Regions from separate parts of the Nocardioides ultimimeridianus genome, predicted to be linked through region 1. Evidence: predicted binding sites of a transcription regulator. Region 1 holds the regulator's gene; each other region holds the start of a gene.
What was found. The regulator LexA, encoded in region 1, represses DNA repair genes until DNA is damaged. The targets are predictions, from matches to a motif close to TCGAACANNTGTTCGA.
Positions count from the first base shown of each region.

Region 2: a site for LexA is predicted at 1,265-1,280, ahead of ACYU8V_RS03165 (HNH endonuclease signature motif containing protein). Genes of this name have one in related genera too.
Region 3: a site for LexA is predicted at 1,919-1,934, ahead of ACYU8V_RS15780 (HNH endonuclease signature motif containing protein). Genes of this name have one in related genera too.

Region 1 covers NZ_BAAHAB010000003.1:26,800-30,521, reverse strand. Annotated here, with positions in the region: gene ACYU8V_RS01265 (hypothetical protein) at 76-564, opposite strand; gene ACYU8V_RS01260 (LysM peptidoglycan-binding domain-containing protein) at 739-1,071, opposite strand; gene lexA (transcriptional repressor LexA) at 1,306-2,034, shown strand; gene ACYU8V_RS01250 (MXAN_6640 family putative metalloprotease) at 2,102-3,722, shown strand, end outside.
Region 2 covers NZ_BAAHAB010000004.1:159,915-163,636, reverse strand. Annotated here, with positions in the region: gene ACYU8V_RS03165 (HNH endonuclease signature motif containing protein) at 21-1,226, opposite strand; gene ACYU8V_RS03160 (MOSC domain-containing protein) at 1,534-1,989, opposite strand; gene ACYU8V_RS03155 (lipid-transfer protein) at 1,999-3,171, opposite strand; gene ACYU8V_RS03150 (MaoC family dehydratase) at 3,168-3,545, opposite strand; gene ACYU8V_RS03145 (Zn-ribbon domain-containing OB-fold protein) at 3,542-3,722, opposite strand, start outside.
Region 3 covers NZ_BAAHAB010000017.1:90,147-93,868, reverse strand. Annotated here, with positions in the region: gene ACYU8V_RS15795 (TetR/AcrR family transcriptional regulator) at 1-311, shown strand, start outside; gene ACYU8V_RS15790 (hypothetical protein) at 336-923, shown strand; gene ACYU8V_RS15785 (helical backbone metal receptor) at 923-1,666, shown strand; gene ACYU8V_RS15780 (HNH endonuclease signature motif containing protein) at 1,973-3,178, shown strand; gene ACYU8V_RS15775 (hypothetical protein) at 3,429-3,680, opposite strand.

The sequences.
Region 1 (3,722 bases):
GAGCCTGGGCCGGAGTGTCGACGAAGAAGAAGCTCACGTAGACGACCAACAGCACGGCGACACCGCGACGCAGCATCACTTCACGACCCGAATGAGCGTGGCGACCCGCAACCCGTCGCCCTGCTTGACCAAGGTGATCTCCAACATCGTCGGACCACCCGGGAACGACCCTTTGACGGTGCCGGACTGATCGACGATCCGACTCGGGCGACTCACCGTTCGGACGTGCCACCTGCCCGAGGCCGCGCGACCGATCGACACGATTCTCGACTGCCCGCCGACGACCTTCCGGCCCGCCGCGTACACCGCTTTCACCACTTCAGCGGCGACAGAGCAGCTCTTGCACCTTCGCAAGTTCATCCGCTGCCATGCCGCCGGGTTGCCGGTGCGCTCCATGGCATCCATCGCGTGCACCCACCGCCGCAGGAACTCCTGCGGGGTCTCGACCGCGGCAGCGGTCGTGGTGGGCGGGGAGACGGTGGGGCTGGGCGAGAACCGGGGCTGCGGGTCTCCCCCGCACCCGACCAGCAGCAACAGCAGGACGGCGATGCCGACGTACTTCATGGAACCCTCCCGAGGCGGATTGCCCAGAACGTACGCCGAAGGCACCCCGCCCGGCCACCCTCGGCCCGCCGCCCTGTGGAGGAACAGCGCGAGGGGCCCGATCCGCGCAGGATCGGGCCCCTCGTCTTCCCCTACGTCCGCCGGGGTCGAGGCGACGGACGAGCTGGTCGTGCCTCAGTTGGGCACGCGGATCTGCTGACCGACGTAGACCATGCCGTCGTCGATCGGGTTGAGGTCCTCGAGGCGCTGCACCATGTCACCGGTCTGCGTGCCGTGGGCCGCGGCGGCGTCGCCGGCGATGTCCCACAGCGTGTCGCCGGGCTGGACGGTGACCAGGTGGACGTCGGGCGTCCCGGAGTGGCTGCCGGCGGCCGAGGCGGAGGCGACCATCAGGGCGACCGCGAGCACCGCCAGCAGCGAGAGCGCGAGGACCACGAGCCGGCCGCGGCGGGTGAGCCGCACCTGCGGGCGGGAGACGTACGCGGGGCTGAAGCTGATGGTGCTCATGGTGACCTCCGGGGAAGGGGTTGCTGGTCGGTGTGCCCTCACTCTGACCGAGGCCGCCGACACAACTTCTGGGCCCGGCTTCGATCAGACGTTCGATCGAACACATGGACGAGCATAGAACACGCATTCGACACAATCGCGGCATTTCGTCGCACGCGTGTTCGACGGCGTGTCGCGACACGCCGGATCGAACACCTGTTTGAGATCCGGGGTGATCGGGGTTACGTTCGACCCATGACCAAGAAGGCTGTTCGCCCCGTGAGTGAGCTCCCCGACGGTCCGCCCGACGGCACGGGCCTCACCCCACGCCAGCAGCGGATCCTGACCACGATCAAGAAGGCCATCGACAAGCGCGGCTACCCGCCGAGCATGCGCGAGATCGGCGAGGCGGTGGGCCTGACCAGCACCTCCAGCGTCGCCCACCAGCTGCGCCAGCTCGAGGCCAAGGGGTTCGTACGCCGCGACCCCCACCTGCCCCGCGCCATCGAGGTGTTCCTCCCCGAGACCCTGATGAAGCGACGCCCGCTCAGCGGCATGACCCAGGCCGAGTCGGAGTACGACGAGACCGCCATCAACGACTCCGCGCCCGCCCCGAGCAACGTTCCGCTGGTCGGCCGGATCGCCGCCGGCGGACCGATCCTCGCCGAGGAGCGGGTCGAGGACGTCTTCCCGCTGCCGAAGCAGCTGGTCGGCGACGGCCAGCTGTTCCTGCTGGAGGTCAGCGGCGAGTCGATGATCGACGCCGCGATCTGCAACGGCGACTACGTCGTCATCCGCCAGCAGGCCACCGCCGAGAACGGCGAGATCGTCGCCGCGATGATCGACGGCGAGGCCACCGTGAAGACCTTCCAGCGCAAGAACGGCCAGGTGTGGCTGCTGCCGCACAACCCGGCCTTCGAGCCGATCGACGGCACCCACGCCACGATCCTGGGCAAGGTCACCGCCGTGCTCCGCAAGGTCTGACGCCGACGCCGCGCTTCTTTGCCTCTCCCGGGTCCGCCCGGGGATGCCGATCCCCTAGATTCAGCAGGTGATCCGCATCTCCGGACGGGCCCGCGTCCTTTCCCTGGTCATCACCGCGTCGCTCGCGGGCCTCGGCGTCACCGGTGCGAGCCAGCCGGCCCACGCCTCCCCGGCCACCGCCGCGATCCACCAGCCTCCGACGACGACCCGGGCGCAGGCCGCCGCCGAGCTGTCCCGGGCCGAGTCCCTCTTCGGAGGGAGCCGGGCCGCGTCCCGCCTCGCGCAGAGGCACGAGGACGCCACCCTGCTGTTGCGCGACCTGCGGGCCGCCTATCCCGCGCTGTCCCCCGATCAGCGCACCCAGGCCGACCGGATCCTTGCGCGGCCGGGGCCCTCCGACAGCGACCCCGACTTCCCGGTGGTCTACACCGGCACCGAGCACGAGGAGTGCAGCACCAGGCTTCCCCTCTGCGTGCACTACGACCTGTCGACCGAGGACAGCACCAACGGCGTCGACCCCACGGACGGTGGCGACACGAACAAGGATCCCGACTACGTCGACGAGGTGCTCGCGACGATGGAGCACGTCTGGGACACCTACGCCGCCGCCGGCTACCGGATGCCGCTCGTCGACTCCGCCAGCGCCGACAACGGCAGCCTGGGCGGCATGAACGCCGACCAGACCGACATCTACCTGGGCGAGCTCTCCCGCTACCACCTCTACGGCTTCTGCACGAGCGACGACCCCGCGCTGAACACCGGGTACGCCGGATCGGCGTACTGCGTCCTCGACAACGACTACGCCCCGGCCCAGTACCCCGGTCACACCCAGCTGGAGAACCTCGAGGTGACCGCCGCCCACGAGTTCTTCCACGCGGTGCAGTTCAGCTACGACTTCTTCGAGGACCCCTGGATCATGGAGGCGACCGCCACCTGGGCCGAGGACGAGCTGTACACCTCGATCAACGACAACATGCAGTACCTGTCCTATGGCGCCGACCCGATCCGCAACCCCTCCCTGCCCCTGGACACCAACGGCGACGTCAACCTGCACTGGTACGGCACCTGGATCTTCTTCCGGTTCCTGACCGAGCGCCTGGTGACCGAGAAGTCCGGTGCGCTGCCGCTGCTGATCCGCCAGATCTGGCAACGCCTGGACGCCAGCCCGGGTGCGCCGGACATGTACTCCATCAAGGGGGTCAGGAGCGCGCTCGCCGCGCACCACATCGACCTCACCCGCGCCCTGAGCAGGTTCGACCTCGCGGCCCGTCACCCCACGAGGTACTTCAGTGAGGCGGCGGCCAACCAGTACCCCAGCGCGCCGGTCGCGACCAGCTCCTCGGTCGGGCCCGGCCACCTCAGCTGGTCGACCTCCTTCCGGCTCCTGCACCTGAGCTACCGGGTGCTCCGGCTCACCCCGAAGGCCGGCACCGGCAGTGCCTGGCACCTGCGCCTCCACCTGGACCTTCCGGCGAAGACGCGTGGTGCGGCGGCGACGCTGTGGATCAACGCGGCCTCCGGCGGCACCTCCTCGCGGCTGATCGCGCTCTCCTCGACGGGCGATGCGACCATCCGCATCCCGTTCGGCTCCGCGACCGTGCGGAACGTCGAGGTCGAGGTGGTCAATGCGTCTCCGCGCTTCAGCACCTGCTGGAACGGCTACAGCAGCGCGACCTACTACAGCTGCT
Region 2 (3,722 bases), on a different contig from region 1:
GACGTTCTGCTGGTCGACGTCTATGTCCGTCGGTGGAACCGGTAGTCGCCGGTGGCGAGCTTGGTCATGTCGTAGCGGGTGTCGTGGGCCCGATGATGGTGGTGGGAGCAGAGGAGTACGCCGTCGGCGAGGTCGGTGCGGCCGCCTTGGGACCAGGGCTTCAGGTGGTGTGCCTCGCACCAGGCTGCGGGGATCGTGCAGCCCTCGGCGCGACACCGCTTGTCCCTCAGGCGCATGGCTTTGCGTTGGGGTGGTTGGAACAGGCGTCGTGCTCGGCCGAGGTCGAGGGGTTCGGACGTGCCGCCGAGGACGACGGGGATGATCTTCGCCGTGCACGCCAACCGGCGGGCCTCGCTGGCGGAGATGACGGTGTCGCCGAGCATCGCGGATCCGAGCTCGTTGAGGAGTCCCTCGAAGGGGATGGTGACCATGATGGTGGTGGCGTCGCCTCCGTGGTCGGGGAGCCTCTTGGGGTCGAGTAGTTCGAGGAGGCGGCAGAACGCCTCGCCTCGGTTCCTGGCTCGGGTTTGGGTGAACCTCGGGGAGTCTTGGGCTTCGAGGTAGGTGAGGGCTCGTTCGGAGACGGCGTCGGGGAGGTCGCAGATCCAGCGGGTGATCCCGTTGCCGCGTTTCCGGATCCGGATGGCGACCTCGTCCCCCGCGGCCTGCTCCTCGCGCTCCAACGCCTTGCCGAGCTCTGCTTCGGCGATGTCGGGCGCGACGACCTCGAGGATCTTGGTGCCCAGGACCTGGAGGTCTTTGGGGTCGTAGATCGCGGCGAGCTCGATCAGGTGCGCCTCGGCCTGGAGACGGACCGATTGGTCGACGGCCTCGGAGAGCCTGTCGACCGAGCGGATGATGACCCGCGCTTGCGCCTCGTTCACCGCGCCTTCGCGCATCGCAGTTGCCGTGAGCGGGTGGGCCTCGAGCGCCTCGGCCAGCCGCAACGCAGCTCGGCCGGCGGAGGCGGTGATGCGGGTGGTGTGGGCGAGCCAGCAGCCGGCGTCGCGGGACCCGTGCTCGTCGGCAACGTCGGAGGAGGCGGCGAGGACGCGGAGCTTCAGCTCAGCGAGCTGGCCCTCCACGCGGGCGAGGTCGGTGAGGAGGTCGGCTTTGTCGCGGGTGCGGAGGTAGTCGGCCGGCATGTCCGCGACTGCCGCGAGGTCGTTCTGAAGAGACCGCGCGCAGGCGAGGAGCGGGTGCAGTGACACCGTTCCTGCGACCATGACATGCTCCCCGAGACGGACTGATCAACTGCCTTCCATGATACATCTGTTCGAACATTTTCACCACCCCGGAATTGGACAAATCCCCAGGTCAGGACAGGTTTTGTGGGCGGCCGCGTAGCGGCGGCGCGGGCGAAGCCCGTGCCGACTCCGCGCCGTCTCGCCGCCCGGTCGGGACCCCGGGTCAAGGACCGCGAAGCGGCCGCGCAGCGGCGCCGAAGGCGTCCTTGACGCGGGGTGCCGGGCGGCTAAGGTGCGGCCGCTAGAGACCAGCCCGAAGATGGCGAGCCGCGCACCAGCAGTCACCTCATGCAACACGTGGACCGGGCGGCTCGACCCCGACCTCGTCCCCGACACTCACCGTGCCGCCCTCGAGCACCCGGAACACCGTCCCGGCCCGCCGCCGGAGCGCCTCCTGCGCGCCGCGGCCGAGGGTGTCGTCGAGCAGCTTGCAGGGGGCGGCGACACGGACCGCCTCGAGCAGCACGTCCCCGATCCGCAGCCGGGCTCCGGGATCACGCGGCACCTCGGCTCCGGAGATCGTCAGGTTGCGCCGGGTCAGCCCGCTCGGCACGTCCGCGCCGAACACGGCGGCGGCCTCGTCCAGGCTCTCCCGGCTCTGCACGGTGACGTGCCGGTGGCGGGTGCCGTGGTAGCGGTCGCCGACGATGCCCTTGCCGGCCTCGACCTCCACGGAGGTCTTCTCCTGCATCGGCAGCCGGCTGGCCTTGGCGATGTGGATCGACTCGACGCGGGCGCTCACCCGCCCAGGCTACGAGGCAGCGAGGATGAGACCCGAGGTCGGCACACCCGTGCCGGCCGTGACGAGCACGTGCTCGGGCGAGGGCACCTGGTTGACCGACGTACCGCGGATCTGGCGAACGCCCTCGGCGATGCCGTTCATGCCGTGGATGTAGGCCTCGCCGAGCTGGCCGCCGTGGGTGTTGATGGGCAGCCGGCCGCCGATCTCGATGGCGCCGTCCTTGATGAAGTCCGGCGCCTCGCCGCGGCCGCAGAAGCCGAGCTCCTCCAGCTGCATGAGGACGTACGGCGTGAAGTGGTCGTAGAGCACGGCCATCGGGATGTCGTCGGGGGTCAGCCCGGACTGGCGCCAGAGGTCCCGGCCCACCACGCCCATCTCCGGGATGCCGATGTCGTCGCGGTAGTACGACGTCATCACGAACTGGTCGCGACCGCTCCCCTGCGCCGCCGCCGAGATGTACGCCGGCGCCTGCGCCAGGTCGCGCGCCCGCTCCGCGCTGACGACGACGATCGCGACCGCCCCATCGGACTCCTGGCAGCAGTCGAGCAGGTGCAGCGGGTCGGCGACCATCCGCGAGGCCTGGTGCTCCTCGAGCGTGATCGGCTTGCCGTAGAAGAAGGCGCTGGGGTTGGTGGCGGCGTGCCGGCGGTCGGCGACGGCGACGCGACCGAAGTCGGCCGAGGTGGCGCCGTACTCGTGCAGGTAGCGGCGCGCCTGCATCGCGACCGTCGCGGCCGGGGTCGAGAGCCCCAGCGGATAGGTCCAGGCGTTGTCGAGGCCGTTGGTGTTGACCTGCTGCGCTGCCCACTTCGAGACCTGGCCGAAGCGGTCGCCGGAGCGCTCGTTGAAGCCGCGGTAGGCGACGACGACGTCCGCGACGCCGGTGGCGACGGCCATCGCGGCCTGCTGCACCGTGGCGCAGGCGGCACCGCCGCCGAAGTTGATCCGGCTGAAGAAGCGCAGCTCCGGGATGCCGAGCTCGCGCGCGACCGCGATCTCCGAGGAGCTGTCCATGGTGAACGTGGTCAACCCGTCGACGTCGGCCGGTGTGAGGCCGCAGTCGGCGAGCGCGTGCCGCACCGCCTCGACGCTGAGCTGCAGCTCCGAGCGCCCCGACTCCTTGGAGAACTCGGTCGCACCGATGCCGACGATCGCGGCCTTGCCGCTGAGCGAGCGCGTCATGCCGCGACCCTGACGGTGCCGATGACGTGGTCGCCGAGGCTCACCGCGCCGACCACCTTGATCGTCGCCACCCCGTCCTCGATCTCGGTCACCTCGCCGGTGAAGGTGAATGTGTCGTAGGGGTACGCCGGCGCACCCAGCCGGATCGCGATGCCCTGGATCTGCACGTCGGGGCCCGCCCAGTCGGTGACGTAGCGCTCGCACAGCGCGGTCGAGGTCAGGATGTTGACGAAGATGTCCTTCGACCCGGCCGCCTGCGCGACGTCCCGGTCGTGGTGCACGTCCTGGAAGTCACGGGTCGCGATCGCGGTGGACACCACCAGGGTCGGGGTGATGGGGAGGCTCCACTCGGGGAGCTTGTCGCCGACGTTCACTTCGTCTCCTCGATCCGGCTCCAGAGCGGGAGCGTGAGCTCGTCGTCGATGCGGTTCCACCCGACCCGCACCCGGTCCCCGATCTCGACGGGACCGGTCATCTCGGCCACCATCCGCACGCCCTCGTCCAGGTCGACCAGCGCGATCACGAGCGGCAGCTCCTTGCCCGGCACCTGC
Region 3 (3,722 bases), on a different contig from region 1:
ATGCGCGCGACCACACCGGCGCGCGGATCGTGAACTACGAGCTCGCCGCGCTCTCCCCCGAGCACCTCACCGAGATCCGCGGCATCCGGCACCGGATCGAGAGCGAGATGCGCGAGCTCGTCGCCCGCGGCGTCGCCGCCGGCCGGTTCCGCGTGGCCGAGGTCGAGATGACCGCCGCGGCGCTGCTGTCGCTGGGCATCGACCTGGCGCGCTGGTACCGCGACGGTGTGAAGTGGACGCCCGAGCAGGTCGCGGACCAGTACGCCGATCTGGCCCTCCGCATCGTCGGAGCGGATCCCACCCGGGGCTGAGCCCGCTCGATTAGGCTGCCGGGCGTGCGCAGCCTCGTCCGTCACTCCGCGGTGGCCCTCGGCCTCGTCCTGGCCCTCGCCGTCCTCCCCTCCGCCTCGGCCACGAGGCTGAGTCCCGCCGCGACGCGTGCCTCCGGCACGGGCCTGGTCCTGCACTTCGGCGCCTGGGGGCCGCTGCGGCTCGGGATGACGAATCGCGAGGCCTGGCGGACCGGCATGGTGTCCCGCGCCGCTGACCACTGCGCGCCGGGCTACCAGATGGCGCCTCGCCTCCGCACCCGCGGCTGGGTGGTCTGGAAGGGCCAGTTCCCCGCCATGCGCGTGGCCGGCATCGTCGTCATCACCGACCGCGACCTCACCCGCCGCGGCATCGGTGTCGGGTCCACGCTGCGCCAGGTGCGCCGCGCCTACCCGCACAACTTCGGGCTGCATCCGATGTCGGAGCTCAACGGGAGCACCAGCACCGGGGGACGGGACCTCTGGGTCCTCAGCAAGTACGGGTCCCACGGGGTCCTGAACTTCCAGTTCGCGTACGGCGTGAAGCCCGGGCCCCGGACCCGGGTCGAGTCGGTCCTGATCGCTCCCCGTCCGGCGGCCTACCCCGGCTGCTGATGGCCGGCGTCCGCGACGACCTCGGCACGGCGTACGACGGAGCCCGGCCGGCGCTCCGCGTGGTGTCGCTGGTGCCGTCCCTGACCGAGACGCTCGCCTCGATCCACCCCGAGCGGGTCGTCGGCGCGACCGACTGGTGCACCCACCCGGCCGACCTCGCGACCACCCGCGTCCGCGGCACCAAGAATCCCGACCTGGCGGCGATCCGCGACCTCCGGCCGGACGTGGTGGTCGCCAACAAGGAGGAGAACCGCGAGCTCGACGTACGCCGGCTGCGCGACTCCGGCGTCCACGTCTGGGTGACCGACATCCGCACCGTGCCGGACGCGGTCACCTCGATCCGCCGCCTGCTCGCCGGCATCGGCTGGCCCGAGCCGGACTGGCTGCCTGCCGTCGAGGGACTGTGGTGCGGCGACCTGCCGCCGGTGACCCGCCGGGTCGTCGTACCGATCTGGCGGGACCCGTGGATGGTCGTCGGCGGCGACACCTTCGTCACCGACCTGGTGCGCCGGCTCGGGTGGGAGAACGCCTACGCGACCAGTGCCGAGCGCTACCCGAGCGTCACGGTCGCCGACATCGAGGCGACCCGGCCGGATGTGGTGCTGCTGCCCGACGAGCCCTACGTCTTCACGGAGGCCGACGGGCCGGAGGTCTTCACGGTGCCCACGGAGCTGGTCAGCGGGCGGCTGCTCACCTGGTACGGGCCGAGCCTGGTGGACGCGGCCGGGCTCAGTGCTGGCTGAATGCCCTCTCTGACGGTGTTCTCTCGGGCTGATGGTGGGCGGCCGCACCTTAGCCGCCCGGTCCCCGGCGTCAAGGATGCTCGCTGCGCTCGCCCCGCTTCGCGGCGCTTCGCGTCCTTGACCCCGGGTCCCTACCGGGCGGCATGACGGCGCGACAACGGCACGGGCTTCGCCCGCGCCGCCGCTTCGCGGCCGCCCATCAAAACCTGTCCTGACCTGCGATTTTGTTCGATTTCAGGGTTCTGAAATCGTTCGAACGCGTGTATCATGGAAGGCAGCTGATCAGTCCGTCTCGGGGAGCTAGTCATGGTCGCAGGAACGGTGTCGTTGCACCCGATCCTTGCCTGCGCCCAAGCCGTCCACGCCGAGCTGACGGTGGTCGCGGACATGCCGGCCGACTACCTCCGCACCCGCGACAAGGCCGACCTTCTTGTCGAGTTGGCGCGCGTCAAGGCGCAGCTCGCCGAGCTCGAGCTCCGAGTCCTCGCTGCAGCCGCGGATGTGGCCGAGGAGCACGGGTCCCGCGACGCCGGGTGCTGGCTCGCCCACACCACCCGCATCACCGCCTCAGCCGGCCGAGCACAGCTCCGGCTCGCAGAATCGCTCGAGCGGCACCCGCTGACCGCGGCTGCGCTCCGCTCTGGCGACGTGAACGAGGCCCAGGCCCGGGTCATCATCCGCGCGGTCGACAAGCTCTCCGACGCCGTCGACGAATCCACTCGCGCGAGTGCCGAGGCCCATCTGATCGAGCTCGCAGCGATCTACGACCCCAAAGACCTCCAGGTCCTCGGCACCAAGATCCTCGAAGTCGTCGCACCCGACATCGCAGAAGCCGAACTGGGCAAAGCCCTGGAACGTGAAGAACGGGCCGCACGGGACGAGGTCGCGATCAGGATCAGGAAACGCGGCAACGGGATCACCCGCTGGATCTGCGACCTCCCCGACTCCGTCTCCGAACGAGCCCTCACCTACCTCGAAGCCCAAGACTCACCCCGAGCCACCCAAACCCGAGCCCGCAACAGGGGCGAGGCGTTCTGCCGACTCCTCGAACTACTCGACCCCAAGCGCCTGCCCGACCACGGCGGAGACGCCACCACCGTCATGGTCACCATCCCCCTCGAAACCCTGCTGAGCGAGCTGGGCTCCGCGATGCTCGACGACACCGTCATCTCCGCCAGCGAAGCACGACGGCTCGCCTGCACCGCCAAGATCATCCCCGCCGTCCTCGGCGGCACGTCCGAACCCCTCGACCTCGGCAGAGCCCGCCGCCTCTTCGAACCACCCCAACGCAAGGCCATGCGGCTGCGGGACAAGCGCTGCCGCGCCGAAGGCTGCTCCATACCCGCAGCCTGGTGTGAGGCCCACCACCTCAAACCCTGGGCACAGGGCGGGAAGACCGACCTCGCCGACGGCGTACTCCTCTGCTCCCACCACCATCACCGAGCCCACGACACCCGCTACGACATGACCAAGCTCGCCACGGGCGACTACCGGTTCCACCGACGGACATAGAGGGGAGTTCTTCCGGCACCACACGCCGGAAGAACTCCCCGAAGACGATCGCACTCCCTGGCGGCCGCGAAGCGGCGGCGCGGGCGAAGCCCGTGCCGTTGTCGCGCCGTCAAGCTCGTCGTCCGGGACCCGCAGTCAAGGATCGCGAAGCGACCGCGCAGCGGCGCCGAAGGCGTCCTTGACGGTGGGGGCCGACGAGCTACGGTGCGGCCGCCACCACCAGCCCCGAGCAACCAGGCGCAGCAGAGGTTCAGTGCTGGCTGAACTCCCGCACCGGGTGCCGCAGCGTGCGCACCGGGTGGGCGAGGTGGTCGTGCCGGCACATCGCGCAGGCGTGGTCCTCGCCGCCCTGGCGCCGCAGCACGTGCCGATCACACTCGGGACACCGGCCGCGGCGCAGCACGCCCAGCTCGCCGAGCAGTCCGAGAACGAAGACGACGCTCGTCGCTGCGAGGAGAACTGCGATCAGGCCGCTGGTGATGACGTCGAGATCGAGCGTCATGGAGACCTCCTTCTGAGGGGGAATGGTCCGACTCGATTGTCG